3 regions of the Serratia sp. 2723 genome follow, and region 1 is predicted to be linked to each of the others. Evidence: riboswitches for the same ligand, from Rfam matches in the RefSeq annotation. Region 1 holds a riboswitch; each other region holds the start of a gene.
The links. A riboswitch is a leader RNA that binds a small molecule or an ion and turns the genes downstream of it on or off. The one in region 1 is predicted to bind thiamine pyrophosphate.
Positions count from the first base shown of each region.

Region 2: another riboswitch for thiamine pyrophosphate. It lies ahead of thiC (phosphomethylpyrimidine synthase ThiC); the one in region 1 lies ahead of thiB (thiamine ABC transporter substrate binding subunit).
Region 3: another riboswitch for thiamine pyrophosphate. It lies ahead of thiM (hydroxyethylthiazole kinase); the one in region 1 lies ahead of thiB (thiamine ABC transporter substrate binding subunit).

Region 1 is NZ_JBNDIN010000001.1:465,827-472,762, reverse strand. It holds gene ABIE29_RS02250 (TonB-dependent receptor) at 1-339, shown strand, start outside; gene sgrT (glucose uptake inhibitor SgrT) at 427-600, opposite strand; gene sgrR (HTH-type transcriptional regulator SgrR) at 693-2,354, shown strand; TPP riboswitch at 2,392-2,510, shown strand; gene thiB (thiamine ABC transporter substrate binding subunit) at 2,567-3,553, shown strand; gene thiP (thiamine/thiamine pyrophosphate ABC transporter permease ThiP) at 3,529-5,136, shown strand; gene thiQ (thiamine ABC transporter ATP-binding protein ThiQ) at 5,123-5,827, shown strand; gene ivbL (ilvB operon leader peptide IvbL) at 5,916-6,029, shown strand; gene ilvB (acetolactate synthase large subunit) at 6,143-6,936, shown strand, end outside.
Region 2 is NZ_JBNDIN010000024.1:23,712-30,647, forward strand. It holds gene thiS (sulfur carrier protein ThiS) at 1-129, opposite strand, end outside; gene ABIE29_RS23025 (HesA/MoeB/ThiF family protein) at 126-875, opposite strand; gene thiE (thiamine phosphate synthase) at 865-1,518, opposite strand; gene thiC (phosphomethylpyrimidine synthase ThiC) at 1,511-3,454, opposite strand; TPP riboswitch at 3,572-3,694, opposite strand; gene rsd (sigma D regulator) at 3,808-4,323, opposite strand; gene nudC (NAD(+) diphosphatase) at 4,423-5,190, shown strand; gene hemE (uroporphyrinogen decarboxylase) at 5,228-6,292, shown strand; gene nfi (deoxyribonuclease V) at 6,309-6,936, shown strand, end outside.
Region 3 is NZ_JBNDIN010000009.1:105,810-112,745, forward strand. It holds gene ABIE29_RS15080 (ABC transporter substrate-binding protein) at 1-290, opposite strand, end outside; gene pepT (peptidase T) at 536-1,765, shown strand; gene ABIE29_RS15090 (YgdI/YgdR family lipoprotein) at 1,891-2,106, opposite strand; gene ABIE29_RS15095 (phosphoethanolamine transferase) at 2,189-3,775, opposite strand; gene rluF (23S rRNA pseudouridine(2604) synthase RluF) at 4,072-4,839, opposite strand; TPP riboswitch at 4,952-5,043, shown strand; gene thiM (hydroxyethylthiazole kinase) at 5,080-5,874, shown strand; gene thiD (bifunctional hydroxymethylpyrimidine kinase/phosphomethylpyrimidine kinase) at 5,871-6,671, shown strand.

The sequences.
Region 1 (6,936 bases):
TCATTCGCCACGGATTATTCACACCGGATGCAGCTCGCAGAATTACCGCTGGTGTTTAATGCCAGTCTGAACTACCGCTATAGCAGCCAGCGTGAAGCCGATGTAGGCAATACCTTTAAATTAGGTGAGACACAACTGGTCAATGCACGTATGGGCTTTAAAAGCACCTATGGAGATATCTACCTGTGGTCAACCAACCTACTGGATAATCGTAGCCCGGTTTATGGGTTTTATTACCCAGCGCTCGCACCAGCAGAGGGAGGCACTGGCAGGGATGCCTATGTGGGAACCCTCAGAGAAGGCCGGGTCGTGGGTATAAGTTATCAATATTACTTCTAGGCATGTCCGACGCATGAAAAATGCCAGTGGGTTACCCCACTGGCTGGTGAAAAGCACCATTACTCAGAAACACTTTTGCGGTGAGCGTCAGATACGCTCACGGTATTGCTTGTCGCTCGGCGCGGCGATGTCCCACTGGGTCAAGTGGGCCAGCATCTCCAGCCGTGCCTGTTCAGGTACCACCTGCAGCCAGTCGGCCTGCTGGCGGCGGATTGCAGTGAAATAACGCTGATAAAACTGTTTGGTTAACAGAACTGTCATCGGTTATCCCTCCGCTGATTCAACTGCCCTCATTATCGGCGTAATATAGGGAAAGATAAATTGACGACTTGATGCCGGAGAGTTCCTCTTTTATGTCCACCTCACGCCTGCAACAACAGTTCATCCGCCTGTGGCAACGCTGTCATGGGCAAACCACCGAAACCACGCTGCAAGAGTTGGCAGAGGTGCTCAGCTGCTCCCGCCGCCATGTTCGCTCGCTACTGGGAGCCATGCAGCACGAGGGCTGGCTGACCTGGCAGGCCGAATCCGGCCGGGGTAAACGTTCGCAGCTCAGCTTTCACTACACCGGATTGGCACTGCAACAACAACGCGCCGAGGAACTGCTGGAACAGGATCGCATCGACCAATTGGTCAAACTGGTGGGCGATAAAAACGTGGTACGCCAAATGCTGCTTTCCCAACTGGGGCGCAGCTTCCGCCAGGGAAAACATATCCTGCGCGTGCTCTACTATCGTCAGCTTTACAACCTGTTGCCCGGTTCGGCACTGCGCCGTTCGGAAACCCACCTGGCAAGACAAATTTTCAACGGCCTGACGCGGGTAAACGAGGAAAATGGGGAACTGGATCCCGATCTTTCGCATCATTGGCAAACGATCACCCCTTTGCACTGGCGTTTTTATCTACGTCCGGCGATCCATTTTCACCATGGCCGTGAGCTGGAAATGGAAGATGTGATCCATTCGCTCAACCGCCTGATCCCACAGCCGCTATTTTCCCATATCGACAGGATCGTCTCACCTACGCCCTATGTCATCGATGTGCATCTGCACACGCCGGACTACTGGCTACCCTGGTTGCTGAGCAGCGTACATGCCATGATCCTGCCACGCGAATGGCAGAGCCTGCCGGACTTTGCTCGCCATCCGATCGGCACCGGTCCCTATCGCGTGATACACAACAACCAAAGCCAGATGAAAATCCATGCCTTTGACGACTACTTTGGCTATCGCGCCCTGATCGATGAGGTCAACATTTGGGTATTACCGGAAATCACCGAAGAGCTGGCGCACTCCGGCGTCCAGTTGCAGGGGGATGATACCGGTAGGAACGAGCTGGAAAGCCGCCTCGAAGAAGGCTGTTATTTTCTATTGTTCGACCAGCGTTCGGCACTGGCGGCCGATCCGGAAATCCGCAGTTGGCTAAGCGAACTGATCAACCCGATCGCACTGCTGAGCCACGCCGGGCCGCTCTACCAGCGTTACTGGGCTCCGGCCTATGGCATCCTCCCGCGCTGGTTGCATAACCGGGTACTGGGGCAGCAACCCAAGCCTGCAGGCTTAACCGAATTGACCCTGACCTTCTACAGCGAACACTCCGAGTTCCACGCAATCAAGCAGGCTATCGCCTCTTTGCTGGCCGAACAGGGCATCACACTCAATGTGCAGATCGTGGATTATGAAGCCTGGCATAAGGGCAAGGCGCAAAGCGATCTGTGGTTAGGCAGCGCCAACTTCACCCTGCCGCTGGAGTTTTCGCTGTTTGCCACGCTGTACGAACTGCCGTTGATACAACATTGTCTGACGGAAGATATCGCCCAGGATGCCGCTCTGTGGCGGGAAAATCGCCTGTCCATGGCCGAGTTTTGTCAGCGCCTGGTCAGCAGCCATCAGTTGCATCCGTTATTCCACCACTGGCTGCAACTGCATGGCCAACGCAGCATGCGTGGGGTACGGATGAATACCCTCGGCTGGTTCGATTTTAAATCTGCCTGGTTTGCGCCACCGGAAGCATAATCGCCTTTCACCCGCGCCACTAAGCCTCTACAATAGCGCCGACTCAACGGGGTGCGGAGAACCCGCCAATTTTTGGCCAACGGTTTTCCGCTGAGAGCACACCCGTCGAACCTGATCCGGTCAATACCGGCGGAGGGATTTGAGCATGGCACGTTAACCTTCGTTAACCCAGTCCTCAGATACCTTTGCCCCTTTATTATTAGGAGTGCAAAGTGGTCAAAAAATACCTGCCCTGTTTATTACTGCTAGCGGCGATGCCCATCCTGGCCAAGCCAACGCTGACGGTTTACACCTACGACTCTTTCGCTGCCGACTGGGGCCCAGGCCCGGCGGTAAAAAAAGCCTTTGAGGCCGAATGTGACTGCGAATTGAAATTCGTGGCGCTGGAAGACGGCGTTTCATTACTCAATCGCCTGAGAATGGAAGGCAAGAACAGCGCCGCCGACGTGGTTTTGGGCCTGGACAACAACCTGTTGCAAGCCGCGCAGCAAACCGAGCTGTTCACCGCCAGCCAAGTCGATACTAGCAAGCTCACCGTTCCCGGTGGCTGGCACAACCAGACCTTCGTTCCCTATGACTATGGCTACTTTGCCTTCGTCTACAACAAAGACAAGCTGAAGAACCCGCCGACCAGCCTGAAAGAGTTGGTGAGCAGCGATCGCCCCCTGAAAATCATCTATCAGGATCCACGCACCAGCACGCCTGGCCTTGGCCTGCTGCTCTGGATGCAGAAAGTGTATGGCAACGAGGCACCGCTTGCCTGGCAACAGTTGGCGAAGAAGACCGTCACCGTGACCAAAGGCTGGAGTGAAGCCTACGGCCTGTTCCTGAAAGGGGAAGGTGACATGGTACTGAGCTACACCACCTCCCCCGCCTACCATCTGATCGAAGAGAAAAAAGACCTGTATGCGGCGGCCAACTTCAGTGAAGGCCACTACCTGCAAATCGAAGTCGCGGGCAAGCTGAAGGCCAGCAAACAGCCAGAACTGGCCGAGCGCTTCATGCAGTTTATGATCTCCCCAGCCTTCCAGAACACCATACCCACCGGCAACTGGATGTACCCGGTGATCAAGACGCAGCTACCCGCCGGTTTCGAACAGATGGCCGTACCGCAAACGGCATTGCAATTCAGCGCCGAGGAAGTGGCACAACAGCGTGGTAACTGGATCCGGGCATGGCAAACCGCCGTCAGCCACTGATCCCCCGCTGGTTATGGCCGGGGCTGATGGCCGCCGGTCTGATCCTGCTTGTCGCGTTGGCGGCTATGGGTTCGCTGTGGCGTCATGCGCCTGAAAACGATTGGCGTAGCCTGTGGCAAGACAGCTACCTGTGGCACGTGGTGCGCTTTACCTTTTGGCAGGCGCTGCTCTCTGCCGTGATCTCGGTGGTGCCGGCTATCTGGCTGGCCCGGGCGCTGTACCGGCGGCGCTTCCCTGGCCGTAACTTGCTGCTGCGCCTGTGCGCCATGACGCTGGTGCTGCCGGTGCTGGTCGCGGTGTTTGGCATGTTGAGCGTCTACGGCAGGCAAGGCTGGCTGGCAACGCTCTGCGGTTGGCTGGGCGTGAACTACAGTTTTTCGCCTTATGGCCTGCAAGGCATTCTGCTGGCACATCTGTTCTTTAATATGCCCCTGGCCACCCGCCTGCTGCTACAGGCGCTGGAGAACATTCCCACCGAACAGCGCCAACTGGCCGCACAGCTGGGGATGAACGGCTGGCAGCAGTTCCGCTTTGTGGAGTGGCCAGCGTTACGCCGCCAGATCCTCCCCAGTGGAGCCTTGGTGTTTATGCTGTGTTTTGCCAGCTTTGCAACCGTATTGTCGTTGGGCGGCGGGCCGCAGGCCACCACCATAGAGCTGGCGATCTATCAGGCCTTGAGTTACGACTACGATCTCAGCCGCGCTGCGCTGCTGGCGCTGATCCAACTGGCTTGCTGCCTGGGGCTGGTGGTGCTCAGCCAACGTTTGAGCCAGACTCTGCCGGTTGGCCATACCCACGCCCAGCGCTGGCGCGACCCGCAAGACAGCCTGGGGCGGCGTATTGCCGATACGCTATTCATTATCGCTGCCCTGCTGTTGCTACTGCCGCCATTGTTGGCGGTGATCATCGACGGTGCCAACCAGACGCTGGTCACCGTGCTGCAACAGCCAATTCTCTGGCAGGCCCTGTTCACCTCGCTGCGCATCGCACTAGGCGCGGGTATTTTGTGCGTGGTATTGACCATGATGCTGTTATGGAGCAGCCGTGAACTGAAACTGCGGCAACGGGCCGCCTGGGGCCAAACGCTGGAACTGAGCGGCATGGTGATCCTGGCGATGCCGGGCATTGTGCTGGCTACCGGTTTCTTCCTGTTGCTGAGCGATACCACTGGGCTGCCGCAGTCGCCTTATGCGCTGGTGATCCTCACCAATGCGTTGATGGCGGTGCCCTACGCGCTGAAAGTGCTGGAAAATCCGATGCGCGATCTGGCCGAGCGTTATAATCCTTTATGCTTGTCGCTGGATATCCACGGCTGGCAACGGCTGCGCTGGATCGAGCTGAAAGCGCTGCGACGCCCGCTGGCGCAAGCACTGGCCTTTGCCTGCGTGCTGTCGATTGGCGATTTCGGTGTGGTGGCACTGTTCGGCAACGAACAGTTCCGTACCCTGCCTTTTTATCTCTATCAGCAGATTGGCGCTTACCGCAGCAACGACGGGGCCGTAACTGCCCTGCTGCTGCTGCTGCTCTGTTTCCTGCTGTTTACTCTGATTGAACGTTTACCGGGCCGCCATGCTGACGCTTGAAAAACTGACCTATCTGTACGAACACCTGCCGATGCGTTTTGACCTGCGCATTCAGCCGGGAGAACACGTCGCGGTGCTGGGCCCTAGCGGCGCAGGCAAAAGTACCTTGCTCAGCCTGATCGCCGGTTTTCTACCGGCGGCCAGCGGCAAGCTGTGGCTCAACGGAAGCGATCATACCGCTTCGCCACCGGCCAAACGCCCGGTGTCGATGCTGTTTCAGGAAAACAACCTGTTTGCCCACCTGACGGTCAGGCAAAACATCGGCCTGGGGCTGGATCCTGGCCTGCGCTTAACCGCCGCACAGCAGGAACAGTTGGCACAGATTGCCCAACAGGTCGGGCTGGAAGAACATCTGCAGCGCCTGCCGTCACAGCTTTCCGGTGGGCAGCGGCAGCGGGCAGCCTTGGCGCGTTGCCTGATCCGCCAGCAGCCGATCCTGCTGCTCGACGAGCCTTTCTCTGCACTCGATCCGGCACTGCGCAGTGAGATGCTGCAACTGCTGCAAAACGTCTGCGACCAGCGCCAACTTACACTGCTGATGGTTTCACACAATCTTGAGGATGCCGCCCGCATCGCGCCGCGTACCTTGCTGGTCGTGGATGGCCGGATTTATTACGACGGCCCGACGCAGGCATTGGTAAGCGGCAGCGCACCGGAGGCCAAGGTGCTGGGTATTCCGGTTAAACCGTGATCTACCACGCGTTTTTTATGCTGAACCAATAAACCTGTTGTGCGAATTTTGCACCTGTGGTTTTATAAAATTCTGTTTTTTACTACTGATGATAAGGCTCCCTGTGATCGCATCCTCGCTGACCTCGACCCTACTAACAACCGCGCTACCAGCCGCGGTGGTCGTCGTGCGTGTGGTGGTGGTCGTCGGCAACGCGCCGTAGGGTCCGAATCAACGCATCGATTCCCAAACCCCGCCGGCGCAAACCGGGCGGGGTTTCTTGTTTTAGTCCCCCTGCCCAGAAAAGCTAACCGGCCCAGAGAAAAGGAAAGGCACATGGCAACTTCGGGCACGCCACACCAAGGCCAACGTATTACCGGCGCACAGCTGATCGTGCATCTGCTGGAGCGTCAGGGTATCACCACTATTGCAGGCATTCCCGGTGGCGCAGCGCTGCCGCTGTACGATGCTCTGAGCCAAAGCACCGTCATCCAGCACGTGCTGGCCCGCCACGAGCAAGGGGCCGGTTTTATGGCGCAGGGCATGGCACGTACCAACGGCAAGGCGGCGGTCTGTATCGCCTCCAGCGGCCCGGGAGCCACCAATCTGGTGACCGCCATTGCCGACGCCAAGCTCGATTCGATCCCGCTGGTGTGCATCACCGGCCAGGTCTCTTCCTCGATGATCGGCACCGATGCCTTCCAGGAAGTCGATACCTACGGTATCTCCATCCCAATCACCAAATACAACCACCTGGTCCGTGATATCAGCGATCTGCCACAGGTGATCTGCGACGCGTTCCGCATTGCCGAATCCGGCCGCCCAGGCCCGGTGTGGATCGACATCCCGAAAGACGTGCAAACCGCCGAAATTGAGTGGGATTTGTTACCGCCAATGGCCGTACCAGATGCCCCACCGGCCTTTGATAGCAAGCAGGTTGAACAGGCTGCGGCAATGATCAACCAGGCCAAGCGCCCTATTCTGTATCTGGGCGGCGGCATCATCTGCGCAGAAGCCCATAAACCGGCGCTGGAAATGGCCGAGCGTTCCAACCTGCCAACCACCATGACGCTGATGGCATTGGGCGCAATGCCGGTAGAGCACCCGTTGTCATTAGGCATGTTGGGGAT
Region 2 (6,936 bases), on a different contig from region 1:
GCGTGGAATGATGATCTGATTGATCGCCAAGGCGCAGCCTGGCTGATGGCGTTCCAGCCGTTCGAGCAACGCGCCGATGCTTAACGGCTGCTCCAGCTCCAGCGGTTTATCGTTGAGCGTAATCTTCATGCTGGCTCTCCGCAGTGGAGGCAGGTGCTGGCCTTACTCAGTTGCAGGGTGCTCCAGCTTTGCTGCTTGCCGTCGAACAGGCGCAGCTTACCGCTAAGGGAGGAAGGTATTCCAGCCAGCATTTTTATCGCTTCCAGCGCCTGCAGCGTGCCGATCACGCCGACGACCGGGCCGAGCACGCCTGCGGTGCGGCAGTTACGCTGTGGTTCGGTTTGCTCCGGGTAGAGGCAGGCATAGCAGCCATGGGCATAAGGCGGTTCGATAACCAGTAACTGGCCGCTGAACCCCACCGCGCTGCCGCTGATCAACGGTACGCCAGCCTGGATGCAGGCGGCATTCACCGCATGACGGGTAGTCATGTTGTCGCTGCAATCGAGCACCAAATCGGCCCGGACGACGGCAGCGTTCAGCGTTGCCCCTTGCAGGCGTTGCTCTAACGCGATTGACTCCACCAGCGGGTTCAGTGCCTGCAAATGGTGCTTCGCCAACTGAGCCTTGTTGGTGGCGATATCACCGGTGCGGTACAGAATTTGCCGTTGCAGATTGGTGAGATGTAGTTGGTCATTATCGGCCAACAGCAAGGTACCAACGCCAGCGGCAGCCAGATATAGCGCCGCCGGGGAGCCTAAACCCCCCAATCCGACAATCAGCACGGTAGCTTGTTTCAGTTTTTCCTGCCCCTCGGGGCCAACGTCTTCCAGCAGCAGCTGTCGGCTGTAGCGCAAAAACTCCTGATCATTGAGCATCGCATGACTCCTTGCCTTCAATCAGCTGCAGCAGCGTTGCCGTAGCGGCGCGCCAGTCTGGTGCCTGGGTGATGGCGCTGACCACCGCCACGCTGCCAACGCCGCAGGCCAGCACGGCGGGGACGCGCTCGATGCTGATCCCGCCAATGGCTACTGTTGGATACTGCTGTAATCCGGCGACGTGGCGTTGCAACTCGGCCAGACCTTGCGGCTCAGAGGGCATCTCTTTGGTTTGCGTTGGGAAGATATGCCCCAGTGCGATATAGGAAGGTTTGACGGCGATCGCCCGGGCCAGCTCGGCATCGTCATGGGTGGAAACGCCCAAGCGCAATCCTGCCTGATGGATGGCCGCCAGATCGGTGGTGTCCAAATCCTCCTGCCCCAGGTGGACGCCGTAGGCATCGTGCTTAATCGCCAGCCGCCAATAGTCATTGATAAACAGCCGTGCCTGATAGCGTTTGCCAAGGGCGATGGCGGCGGCAATATCGGCCTCCACCTGCTCGTCTGGCAGATCCTTGATGCGCAGTTGGATCGTGGTAACGCCTGTCTCCAGCAGGCGGGCGATCCATTCCACGCTGTCGACGACCGGGTATAAACCCAGTTTGTGCGGCGTTGCAGGGAAGGGAGAGGTGAGGTTAGTCATTATTTATCTCCTCCTGCAAGTTGGCCGCACTGTGGTACAGCTCGCTGCCGCGTGAGCGGAATTCCGCCGACATTTTTTCCATCCCGCTCAGTTGCACCTCAATCGGTTTGGCGGCTTCCTGTGCGGCGGCATAGTCACGCACTTCCTGGGAGATTTTCATTGAGCAGAACTTCGGCCCACACATGGAGCAGAAGTGGGCGATCTTGCCGGATTCTTGCGGCAGCGTTTCGTCGTGATAGGCGCGGGCGGTTTGTGGATCCAGCGCCAGGTTGAACTGATCTTCCCAACGGAATTCAAAGCGTGCCTTGGACATGGCGTTATCGCGGATCTGCGCACCTGGATGGCCCTTTGCCAAGTCGGCGGCGTGAGCGGCGATCTTGTAGGTGATCAGCCCCTGTTTCACGTCTTCCTTGTTTGGTAGCCCCAGATGCTCCTTCGGCGTCACGTAGCAAAGCATCGCGCAGCCGAACCAGCCGATCATCGCCGCGCCGATCCCGGAGGTGAAATGGTCGTAACCCGGGGCGATATCGGTGGTCAATGGCCCCAGCGTGTAGAACGGCGCTTCATGGCAATGTTCCAGTTCCTCGGTCATGTTGCGGCGGATCATCTGCATTGGCACGTGGCCAGGGCCTTCGATCATCACCTGTACGTCATATTCCCAGGCAATCTTGGTCAGTTCGCCCAGTGTATGCAGCTCAGCGAATTGCGCTTCGTCGTTGGCATCCTGGATCGAACCCGGGCGCAGGCCGTCGCCGAGTGATAGCGAGACATCGTAAGCGGCGCAAATTTCGCAGATCTCGCGGAAGTGCTGATAGAGGAAGTTTTCCTGGTGATGTGACAGGCACCACTTCGCCATGATCGAGCCGCCACGGGAGACAATGCCGGTCAGGCGCTTGGCGGTCATCGGCACATAGCGCAGCAACACCCCGGCGTGAATGGTGAAGTAATCGACGCCTTGCTCGGCCTGTTCCAGCAGGGTATCGCGGAACATTTCCCAGGTCAGGTTCTCCGCTACGCCGTTCACTTTCTCCAGCGCCTGATAGATCGGCACCGTACCAATCGGCACCGGGCTGTTGCGCAGGATCCATTCGCGAGTTTCGTGGATATAGCGGCCCGTGGAGAGATCCATCACGGTGTCTGCGCCCCAGCGGGTTGACCACACCAGCTTCTCGACTTCCTCTTCGATCGAAGAGGTGACCGCTGAGTTGCCGATATTGGCATTCACCTTCACCAGGAAATTACGGCCAATAATCATCGGCTCGGATTCCGGGTGGTTGATGTTGGCGGGGATGATGGCGCGGCCAGCGGCCACTTCCTGGCGCACAAATTCCGGCGTGATGTTTTCCGGCAGATTTGCGCCCCAGCTCTGGCCGGGATGCTGGTGGCGCAGCACTTCGCCACGAATGCGCTCACGGCCCATATTTTCGCGAATGGCGATAAACTCCATCTCTGGGGTGACAATACCGGCGCGGGCGTAATACAGCTGCGTAACGCATTTACCCGGCAGGGCTTTGCGGGGCAGCGGCAGGTGCTCAAAGCGTAGATGGTCTAACCCAACATCGGCCAGTCGTTGTTGGGTGAAGCCAGAACTGACACCGCTTAACGCTTCGGTATCGGCACGTTCGGCGATCCAGCCCGCTCGTACTTTGGCCAAACCACGATGTACGTCGAGCACCGCCTGCGGATCGCCATACGGCCCTGCGGTGTCATACACCGGAATGGCTTCGTTCTGTTCATACTGAGGCTGTTCTTTATTGCCGCCAATCAGCGTTGGGCTGAGCTGGATCTCACGCATCGGTACCTGAATATCGCTGCGCGAACCAGCGAGATAGATCCGCTGTGAGTTGGGGAAGGTAACGCCTTGCAGAGAATCGATAAAATCTTGTGCTTGGTCACGCTGTTGTTTACGGGCACGAGGTTGGTTCACGGTAGACATAGCAAATTCCTATCAGTGTAGTGATGTGTGGAAAATTGCTTGTCTGGAGCTCGGAGGGAGTAATGATGGTAGCCGGTAAGGCAGGCACAGCCCCTGACGGGAGCAACTTGCCGATGGCGATAGATTACTCTTGTTCCCTTCGCGGGTATTAACCCGATCAGGTTCCGCGGATCCCGAATTAACGGTCTCAGCCTGGCCAATTTAATGAAAAATCAGCGCTAGGCACTCCGACAAGAGCCCTCAGTATAAGAGGGTCAAAAAAAACTACAACCCATCCCCTGTCATCTTTCAAGCCGTAGCGTTGTTGGTCGCCTAGCTACGACTTGAAGTCGATAGGGGAATAGAGATCAATATTAGACAGGGTGTGGTAGCGATTCAGTATTGTTGGTGCCAGGTTGGCCCTGCTGCCAGGTTTCTGCCGCCAACTGGATCAACTGATCTTCCAAGGCGAAACGTGATGCCAAGGCTTCGCCGATATCTGACAGCGCCTGATTGAGTTCTTCACACACGTCCTGATCGATATCGACTTCGGTGTAGCGGTCATGGAACGCCATCACCGCTTCGGTGTTAGCCTGTAATTTGGGGTAGAACTTGGTGGCTAGCGCCATTTTGGGGCTGGCTGAGCCTTCCACCTGTTTGATAATTTTGTCATAAATGTGAAAATGTCCGGCAGAGAGGTAATCCACCAGATTATGGCAAAAGTTCTCCAGCGCTTTTTCATTGAGCGGCGTATGCTTTTCTTTGTTGGGTTTAATGCCGACTAAACTGCAATAGGCCACCAGCAGCTGTTTGCGGGCCTGCAACCACTGATCGACTAATTCATTACTGCCACCAACGCGCTGAGTCAGGCTTTCCAATCGGTTGAGCATAGTTGACTCCGTGTGTAGAGATAAAGAAAGTGTAAGTTAATAAAATGTAACAAAGACCATTCCTAGATTGCCAGTGAAGCAGAGGTTGTGCAACAACATATGGAAATTGCATTAACGGGTAACGAAAATGGCTGGTGGATCGTCAGCCATGAAAGCAAAATTTGGTTACCAAACGGTGAATTGCCGTTTGGTTCTGCCACACTATTTTCCTTGCAAGGTCGGCCGGCTCGGCAGATTGGCGAATGGGAGGGGGCACCGGTCTGGCTGGTGCGCCAACCGATGGCTAAAGAGATGGGATCGGTGCGGCAGTTGCTCAGCCTCGATCGCGGTCTGTTCCAACTGGCCGGGCGCGGCGTACAGCTGGCCGACTTTTATCGCTCGCACCGGTTCTGTGGCTACTGCGGCCATGAGATGCACCTTAGCCGTACCGAAAGCGCCTGCCTGTGTGATAACTGCCGCGAACGTTATTATCCGCAGATTGCCCCTTGCGTGATTGTCGCTATCCGCCGCAATGATGAGATCCTGCTGGCACAGCATGTGCGCCATCGTGGGGGCATCCACACCGTGCTGGCGGGGTTTGTAGAAGTGGGGGAAACCCTGGAGCAGGCCGTGGCGCGCGAAGTGATGGAAGAGAGTAATATCGCCATTACCAACCTGCGCTATGTGACTTCGCAACCCTGGCCGTTCCCCCATTCGCTGATGATGGCGTTTATGGCCGAGTATCAGAGCGGCGAACTGCGCCACGATCCGAAAGAGTTGCTCAATGCGGGCTGGTATCGCTATGACCAACTGCCGATGTTGCCACCGCCTGGTACCGTGGCTCGCCGCCTGATCGAGGACACCGTGGCGCTGTGTCGGGCAGAATAATGTACAATGGCGGCAGATAATCAAGGGAGCCCAAGAAATGAATGAGTTGAAGAACGATCGCTACCTGCGTGCGCTGCTGCGCCAGCCGGTGGATCTCACCCCTGTATGGATGATGCGCCAGGCCGGTCGTTATTTGCCAGAGTACAAAGCCACCCGTGCTCAGGCCGGGGATTTCATGTCATTATGCAAAAATGCCGAACTGGCCTGTGAAGTGACATTACAGCCCCTGCGCCGTTATGCGCTGGACGCTGCCATCCTGTTCTCCGACATCCTCACCATTCCCGATGCCATGGGGCTTGGGCTTTACTTCGAAACTGGGGAAGGCCCACGCTTTTCTTCGCCAATCACCTGCCGTGCCGATGTAGAGAAACTGCCAGCGTTCGATCCGGAAGATGAACTGGGCTACGTCATGAACGCGGTGCGCACCATCCGCCGTGAGCTGAAGGGCGAGGTACCCCTGATTGGTTTCTCTGGCAGCCCGTGGACGTTGGCGACCTACATGGTCGAAGGCGGTAGCAGCAAGGCATTCACCAAGCTGAAGAAAATGATGTATGCCGAGCCGCAGACGCTGCATTTGCTGCTGGATAAGCTGGCGGACAGCGTGATCCTTTATCTCAACGCCCAGATCAGGGCCGGAGCGCAGTCCGTAATGGTGTTCGACACCTGGGGCGGCGTGCTGACGGGCCGTGATTATCGCGAATTCTCACTGCACTATATGCATAAAATCGTCGATGGCCTGTTGCGTGAAAACGACGGACGCCGTGTGCCGGTGACGTTGTTCACCAAAGGCGGCGGCCAGTGGCTGGAAGCAATGGCGGCCACCGGTTGCGATGCGCTGGGCCTGGATTGGACCACCGATATTGCCGATGCGCGCCGCCGAGTGGGCGATAAAGTCGCGCTGCAGGGGAATATGGATCCTTCCATGCTGTATGCCGCACCGGAACGTATTGCCCAGGAAGTGGAGACCATTCTGGCCGGTTTTGGCCAGGGCGAAGGTCATGTCTTCAACCTTGGCCACGGTATTCATCAAGACGTGCCACCGGAACATGCCGGGGCCTTTGTTGAAGCGGTGCATGCGCTGTCGGCCAAATACCACCGCTAAACCGCAAGGAGACGCTGTGATTGATACTCAGGCTCTGCGCGTCGAACAGCTAAGGCGCGCCGGGGAAGTCATTCGTCACGATGATTTTCTGCAAGACCCACCGGCGTTTATCGCCGGTGCGGACGTCGGTTTTGAGCAAGAGGGGGCGGTAACACGCGCCGCTATCGCTATCCTGCGCTATCCTTCACTGGAGCTGGTGGAGTATCGGATCGCTCGTATCAGCACCACCATGCCCTATATCCCTGGATTTCTCTCGTTTCGCGAGTACCCTGCGCTGATCGCCGCCTGGGAGCAGCTGCAACAGAAACCCGACCTGATCTTCGTTGATGGTCATGGCATCTCGCACCCCAGACGTCTGGGGGTTGCCAGCCACTTTGGCCTGTTGGTTAACGTGCCGACCATCGGCGTAGCGAAGAAGCGTTTATGTGGTAAATTTTCCCCGCTGGACGCTACCGTTGGTTCACTGGCCGCGCTCGAGGACAAGGGCGAACAGCTGGGATGGGTGTGGCGCAGCAAGGAGCGTTGTAACCCGTTGTTTATCGCTACGGGCCACCGGGTTGGTACCGACAGCGCATTGGCTTGGGTACAACGCTGTATGGCAGGCTACCGTTTGCCGGAACCTACGCGTTGGGCCGATGCCATTG
Region 3 (6,936 bases), on a different contig from region 1:
TGGAACTTCACCCCTTGGCGCAGATGGAAGGTATACACCTTGCCGTCTTCGCTCACGTCCCAGCTTTCTGCCAGGCTAGGTTGCAGTTCAGTGGTCCCGACCTTGAAATCCACCAGCCGGTTATAGATCGGCACCGCGCTGGCATCTACGCTGGTCCCGGAAGTGTAGAGTTGCGGGTTAAAGTTTTCTGGTGAACCTTCTGAACAATAGACTAACGTTTTTGCTGCTACCCCAGAGCTTATCGAGAGCGCTGCTATGGCCAGCGCAAGCTTTGTAATTTTAATTATCATCACTATCTTCCTGTTGGTGTACCTACCACTGAAAAATAAAGCTTGTACTAAAGCGCTTAATAAATAACATTAAATTTACATTGTCAGCAAATAACATCGAACGATAACCATGAGGTCAACGCTAGCCTCGGTAAAGGCGGTCGTTGGCAAAGATAAACTCTAACGAAAGGGTGAATTCTGAAAGATTGCTCTGGTGATCCTAGCCATGGAAGCCTTGCAAACGGGATGCGTTCATATACAACATAATGTCTTCACCGCTCGCCACGCAGTTAACCCAACGTTTCTTCCGCTACCTGGCCGTCACCAGCCAGAGCAACCCGGCGGTAAGTACTTTGCCCAGCACTCCTGGCCAGTTTGCCATGGCGGAGATGCTGGCTGAGGAACTGCGCCAACTCGGCCTGGATAATGTGGTTATTGACGAACATGCGACCGTCACCGCAGTAAAAAAAGGCAACGTACCCGGCGCGCCACGTATCGGGTTTATCACCCATATCGATACCGTTGACGTCGGTTTATCGCCGGATATCCATCCGCAAATCTTGCGCTTTACCGGTGAGGATTTGTGCCTGAACGCGCGGCAAGATATCTGGCTACGCACCGCTGAACACCCGGAAATCAAAGCCTATCCGGGGGAAGAGATTATTTTCAGCGACGGCACCAGTGTGTTAGGGGCGGATAACAAAGCGGCTGTTACCGTGGTGATGACCGTACTGGAAAACCTTACCGCCGAGCACCAACACGGCGATATCGTGGTGGCATTTGTACCGGACGAAGAGATTGGCCTGTGCGGTGCCAAAGCGCTGGATCTGGCGCGTTTCGACGTTGATTTTGCCTGGACCATCGACTGCTGCGAACTGGGCGAAGTGGTGTATGAAAACTTCAATGCCGCCAGCGCCGAACTGCGTTTTACCGGCGTGACCAGCCACCCGATGTCCTCGAAAGGCGTGCTGGTGAACCCACTGTTGATGGCGATGGATTACATCGGCCACTTCGATCGTCAGCAGACTCCTGAGCATACCGAAGGGCGCGAAGGTTATATCTGGTTTAACGGCATGCAGGCATCGCAAAGCGAAGCGCTGCTGAAAGCCAATATCCGTGATTTCGATTTGGCGAACTTTGAGCGCCGCAAACAGCAGATTGGTGAAGTGGCACAAAAGGTTGCTGCGCAGTACCCCACCGCCCACGTGGAGTATCACATCAGCGATACCTACAGCAATATCAGCAATGCCATCACTGATGACCGCCGGGCCATTGATTTGATTTTTGCCGCACTGGCCGAGTTGAACATTGAGCCGAAAGTCATTCCGATGCGTGGCGGTACAGATGGTGCCGCGCTGTCAGCAAAGGGGCTATTAACGCCAAACTTCTTTACCGGCGCGCATAACTTCCATTCACGGTTTGAGTTTTTGCCCCTTAAATCGTTTGAGGCGTCCTATAACGTGGCTTTAAAACTGTGTCAGTTGGCGGCTAAATAAGGGCAGATATTGCTTCAACGTTATCGCGACCAGGCTTTTCTCGCCTGGTTAGCGAAAATGATATTTTGTTGGCTATTTCTAATAAACAAGAAAGCCGCTACGGTTTGGAATAACTCAGACACCCGCTATTTTTTCACTATTCCTGAAATATCATTGGTATTGATCAGATGATAATCGCCGTTCATGCCGGTATAGCTGGTCATGCCGCTATTGCGATCGGTGTCCGGTTCGCCGTGGGCCTGCAGGATATCGCCAGATTTGGTGGTAATAATGTAGTCACTGGTGCAGCCCGCCAGTACCCATGTCAGGAAAATGAGAGGCAGAAAAGTGAGTTTCTTCATCGTTGAACAGGCTCTTTTTCAATTTAACTGCCTCATATTACAAACAAAGTGGCCCGAGATGCAAAGGCTACCTTGTTATACTTCAACGCGTTTGGGTTTCAAAGATATCCGTCGGCAAATGCGTGTAGTCCACTTTCTTGAGCTTAAAGTTGGTGATATAGACGGGGCCGGCTTTCTGCTCGGAAAGAAACGGGTATTTGGGTGTCAGCTCTTTGGTTTTTATCCCGGTCCACGAGGCAAAAAAGGTCAGAAAATCATTGGCTGAACGCGTTGCTTTAATCAGACGATGAGCGGTGTCATCGCTGGAAAGCACCATAAAGGGCACCTGAAAGTTTTGCTGAAACTGGTCATCGTGCGCCAGATATTGCACCTTGGTGCCGCGCTCTTTAAACGCCAGACCGTGATCGGAGAAGTAAACCATGGAGAAACTTTCCCCGGTGTCGCGTAACTGCTGATAGAGCTGTTTCAGCAGGTTGTCAGTTTGCGTCATGCTGTAGAGATAGCAGGAGGTTTCTTTGGATTGCACAAAGTCCACGTATTTCCCCTGGGTCCGGTCGCAGGCTTGCGGATGTGATCCCATCAGGTGCAATACGATCAGCTGCGGGGCCGTAGTGCGCGGGGCGGCGAAAACCTGGGCGGTCATCTTGAGCAGCGTTTCATCGCTGGTGTTTTTATCCGCTTCAAAATCACCGTTTTTCAGGAACTGGACTTCATCGGCGCGTTTGGCAATGCTGGCGATAGCAGTGTCATATTCACCAATTTGACCCTGGTTTGAGAACCACCAGGTCTGAAAGCCGGCCCGGTTGGCCAGCGTGACGAAGTTATCCTGATACTGCGGCTTGCCGTTAATGACACGGGTTAAGGTGATACCAAGCGATTTCTGTGTTGATCCGCTGGCCGCAATATAGTTAAGCAACAACGTGCCGTTTACGTGGCTGGTAAAGGGAGTATTGTCCCAGTGTCCACCAAACGCGCCTAAGGCATCTCGCCGCACGCTTTCACCGATCACTACCATGTAGGTGTGATATTTCGGTTTTACCGCCAGCACGTTCCAGGAATCTTTCAGTTGTGAAAGCGCCTGCATACGGGCTTGCTCATCAATTACCTCCTGGTTATTGACGATCACATCTCTGACGAAGCGAAAGGCGGGATAACCAGAATCTGTCCATTTAAACACGCCACCATACGCCAGATTCTGTACTGGCGTGACAAAAAAGCAGACCACGCTGATGGTGAGACATAAGCAGTGAAGGGTATTCCAGGCGCCTTTTGGTGCTGGCTTACGGCGCAGCGCGATAATGCCCAGCGCCAGAATAAACACGGACGCCAGATAGCTGTACCACGGGAAGATGGTCAATATCTCGCTGGACTCTTCCACCGTGGTCGAGTGTAACGCCAGCAGGGTATTAAAATTGGGTGAGCCATAGGCCTGAGCAAACGGGAAATACATGGCGGCGACGAGGCTACACAGCCCGATCACACTCTTTTGCAGGCGCGGGCTGAGGCGCCACAGCAGCAGTAACACACAGCTGAACGCCACGGCATAAAGCAGACTGAACGGATAGCCGAGAGCGAAGTTGATCAGCAGCGATTGCAGGAAGTAAAAGCCTGTCCACGGGTTTAGGGCGACGCTACGGGCTGCCAGGGTATCTTTAACCGTTGAGTTCATGTTTACCGAAGTTTTTCAAATGCTGTGAGGTAACTCTGACAAGATAAGAGTCATTAATCCGTTTGGTAGACGGAAAGGGGAAGAGGAGGGATAGACCGCATCCAGCGAGCCGCTTCATGTACCCGGATGCGAGAAGATAGAGCCGAATGAAAACAAGATCAACTGGTAATTACGGACTGTTTTGAGAGGTCGATGGCAATTTCGAACGGAAGGAGAAGATGCGAACTTTCAACAGCATTGTAGCCCCCTCTGTGAGGGCGGTCGCGCTCAGTACGTCCCCACTTTTCCGGGGATGTTTATGTCGGTGGTAATGGTAATCTAAGCGGGGAGGAAATGTCCTCTGACGAGGAGTGTTCAACCAGCTTAAATAGCTCGATCCGTTCATCATCGGTCAAATCCCGCCATTCGCCCAGCGGCAACCCTTTTAGAGCGATGTTCATAATACGTTCGCGCTCAAGTTTGGTGACTTCATAACCAAAATATTTGCACATGCGGCGGATTTGGCGGTTGAGTCCTTGTACCAGCGTGATGCGAAACACCTGCGGGGCTTCTTTCTCCACTGGGCATTCTTGAGTCACCGTACCCAGTATGGGGACGCCCGCGCTCATGCCCTGAATAAACTCATCGGTCACCGGTTTATTGACGGTTACCAGGTACTCTTTTTGATGATTATTGCCTGCTCGGAGGATCTTATTGACCAGTTCGCCGTCATTGGTCAGGAAAATCAGCCCTTGGGAGTCTTTATCCAGGCGTCCGATGGGAAAGATGCGCCTGCTGTGATTAATGAAATCACCGATGTTATTTCGCACGTGCTTTCCCATGCTGGTGATGATGCCAACAGGCTTATTCAGTGCGATAAGCACCAGATCGCCCGCATCACGCGGTTCGATTGGCTGGCCGTTAACTTCCACCACATCCCCGCCCAATACCTGAGCACCCACGGAGGCTAGCCTGCCGTTGATAAAAACGTTGCCCTGTTGGATGTGTAGGTCGGCATTGCGACGAGAACACATGCCGCTGTCGCTAATGTATTTGTTAAGGCGAATAGATGTGTGAGTAAGCATGGTTTCCCCGTTAAACGCGAACTATACATTACCTGGGGTGCATGACGTCTCCTTTTTATTTTTTGACGCTATCGTGTGATTGACCTCACTGGCGGCAACCCCAATAATGGCAAACGTCGACTCGGGGTGCCTTTAGGGGCTGAGAAATTACCCGTATTACCTGATCTGGATTATACCAGCGTAGGGAAGTCACGGTATCTCAGCCGGTACCCGCCTTCTTGAACGCCGGTTGGGAGCATTATGTTCACTCGACCTGATGTGTTACCCGGCACTCGTGCTGCGGCCTGCTTTAACCAATTTAAATGCCAACCTCCATTGATCCATTGCCTGACCAACGAAGTGGTGCAAGAGCTGACGGCCAACGTGCTGCTGGCGCTTGGCGCTTCCCCGGCAATGGTGGTGGAACCGGAAGAGGCTGCGCAGTTCAGCTGTGTGGCCGATGCGCTGTTGATCAATATCGGTACCCTGCACGCATCACGGGCCGAGTCGATGTTAGCCGCCATCGATTCGGCCAATCGGGCGGAAAAACCCTGGCTACTGGATCCGGTTGCCGTTGGGGGATTGGCATATCGCGCTACCTTTGCTCAACACCTGCTCACTCTGCGGCCTGCGGCGATCCGTGGCAACGCGTCGGAAATCATTGCATTGAGCGGCCTGCAAACCAGCGCTCGTGGTGTGGATAGCCAGGATGACTCGCTGGTGGCGCTACCCGCAGCGCGCGTATTGGCACGTAATTGCGGGGCGGTTGTGGCCGTCACCGGTGAGACAGATTATATCACCGATGGTGAACGAGACTGGGCCGTCACAGGTGGCGATGTATTGATGACGCGCGTGGTGGGGACTGGTTGCGCGCTTTCGGCTATCGTGACAGCATTTTGCAGTTTACCGGGCGATCGGCTGGATAACGTCGCCACCGCTTGTCGCGTGATGGCGCTATGTGGTGAAAGGGCAACTGCGAGTTGCTCTGGCCCTGGCAGCTTTACTGCCGCCTTCCTGGATGCTCTCTACCAGCTGCGTATGGAGGATCTGCTATGAAACGGATTAACGCTTTAACCATTGCTGGTACCGATCCTAGCGGCGGGGCCGGTATTCAGGCCGATCTGAAAGCCTTCTCCGCGTTGGGGGCCTATGGCACCAGCGTGATCACCGCGCTGGTGGCGCAGAATACCCGTGGCGTGCAGTCGGTATATCATATCGAACCGGCATTTGTGGCCGCTCAGTTGGATTCGGTACTCAGCGACGTGCGTATCGACAGCGCTAAGATTGGTATGTTGGCCAATGCCGATATCGTGCAGGCGGTGGCCGAACGTCTGCACCATTACACGCTGCCTTATGTGGTGCTGGATACGGTGATGCTGGCGAAAAGCGGTGACCCGCTGCTGGCTCCGGAAGCGGTGGAATCCATCCGCCGTGAGCTAATGCCATTGGTTTCCATTATCACGCCCAACCTGCCAGAGGCTGCGGCTTTGTTGGCCTGTGCTCCGGCACAAAACGAATCTCAAATGCGTGAGCAGGGCCAGGCATTGTTAGCGATGGGCTGCCAGGCGGTGTTGATGAAGGGCGGCCACCTCAGTGAAGATGAAAGCCCGGATTGGTTATTTACTCCCGGCTTTGAGCAGCGCTTTAGCGCACCACGCATAGCGACCAGGCATACGCACGGCACCGGTTGCACCTTATCTGCGGCACTGGCAGCCTTGCGCCCGCGCCACCAGAGCTGGGCCGATACCGTGGCAGCGGCAAAAAACTACCTGCAACTGGCTTTACAGCAGGCCGATAGCCTGGAGGTGGGGCAGGGGATTGGGCCGGTACACCATTTCCACGCATGGTGGTGATCCTGAGATTGAGTTTATGCTGGCGAAACTGGTGGCGACATTAACCAAAGGTATTGGGTGACAAGCTGAGAAACGTTGCCACAATGTCGGAAGAAATGTCGGAAGAAATGTCGGGAGAAAATTTACCACCGTTTCTAGGAAGGAAAGCGGTTAATCAGGGTTGGGGCAACCAAAAAAGGGTATTGGCAGGTAGTCTGACGAAAAACGCTGAACCAACTTTCCCGTTTAATTGTGGTCTGAGCTACTTGGAGCTACGTTTTTGATT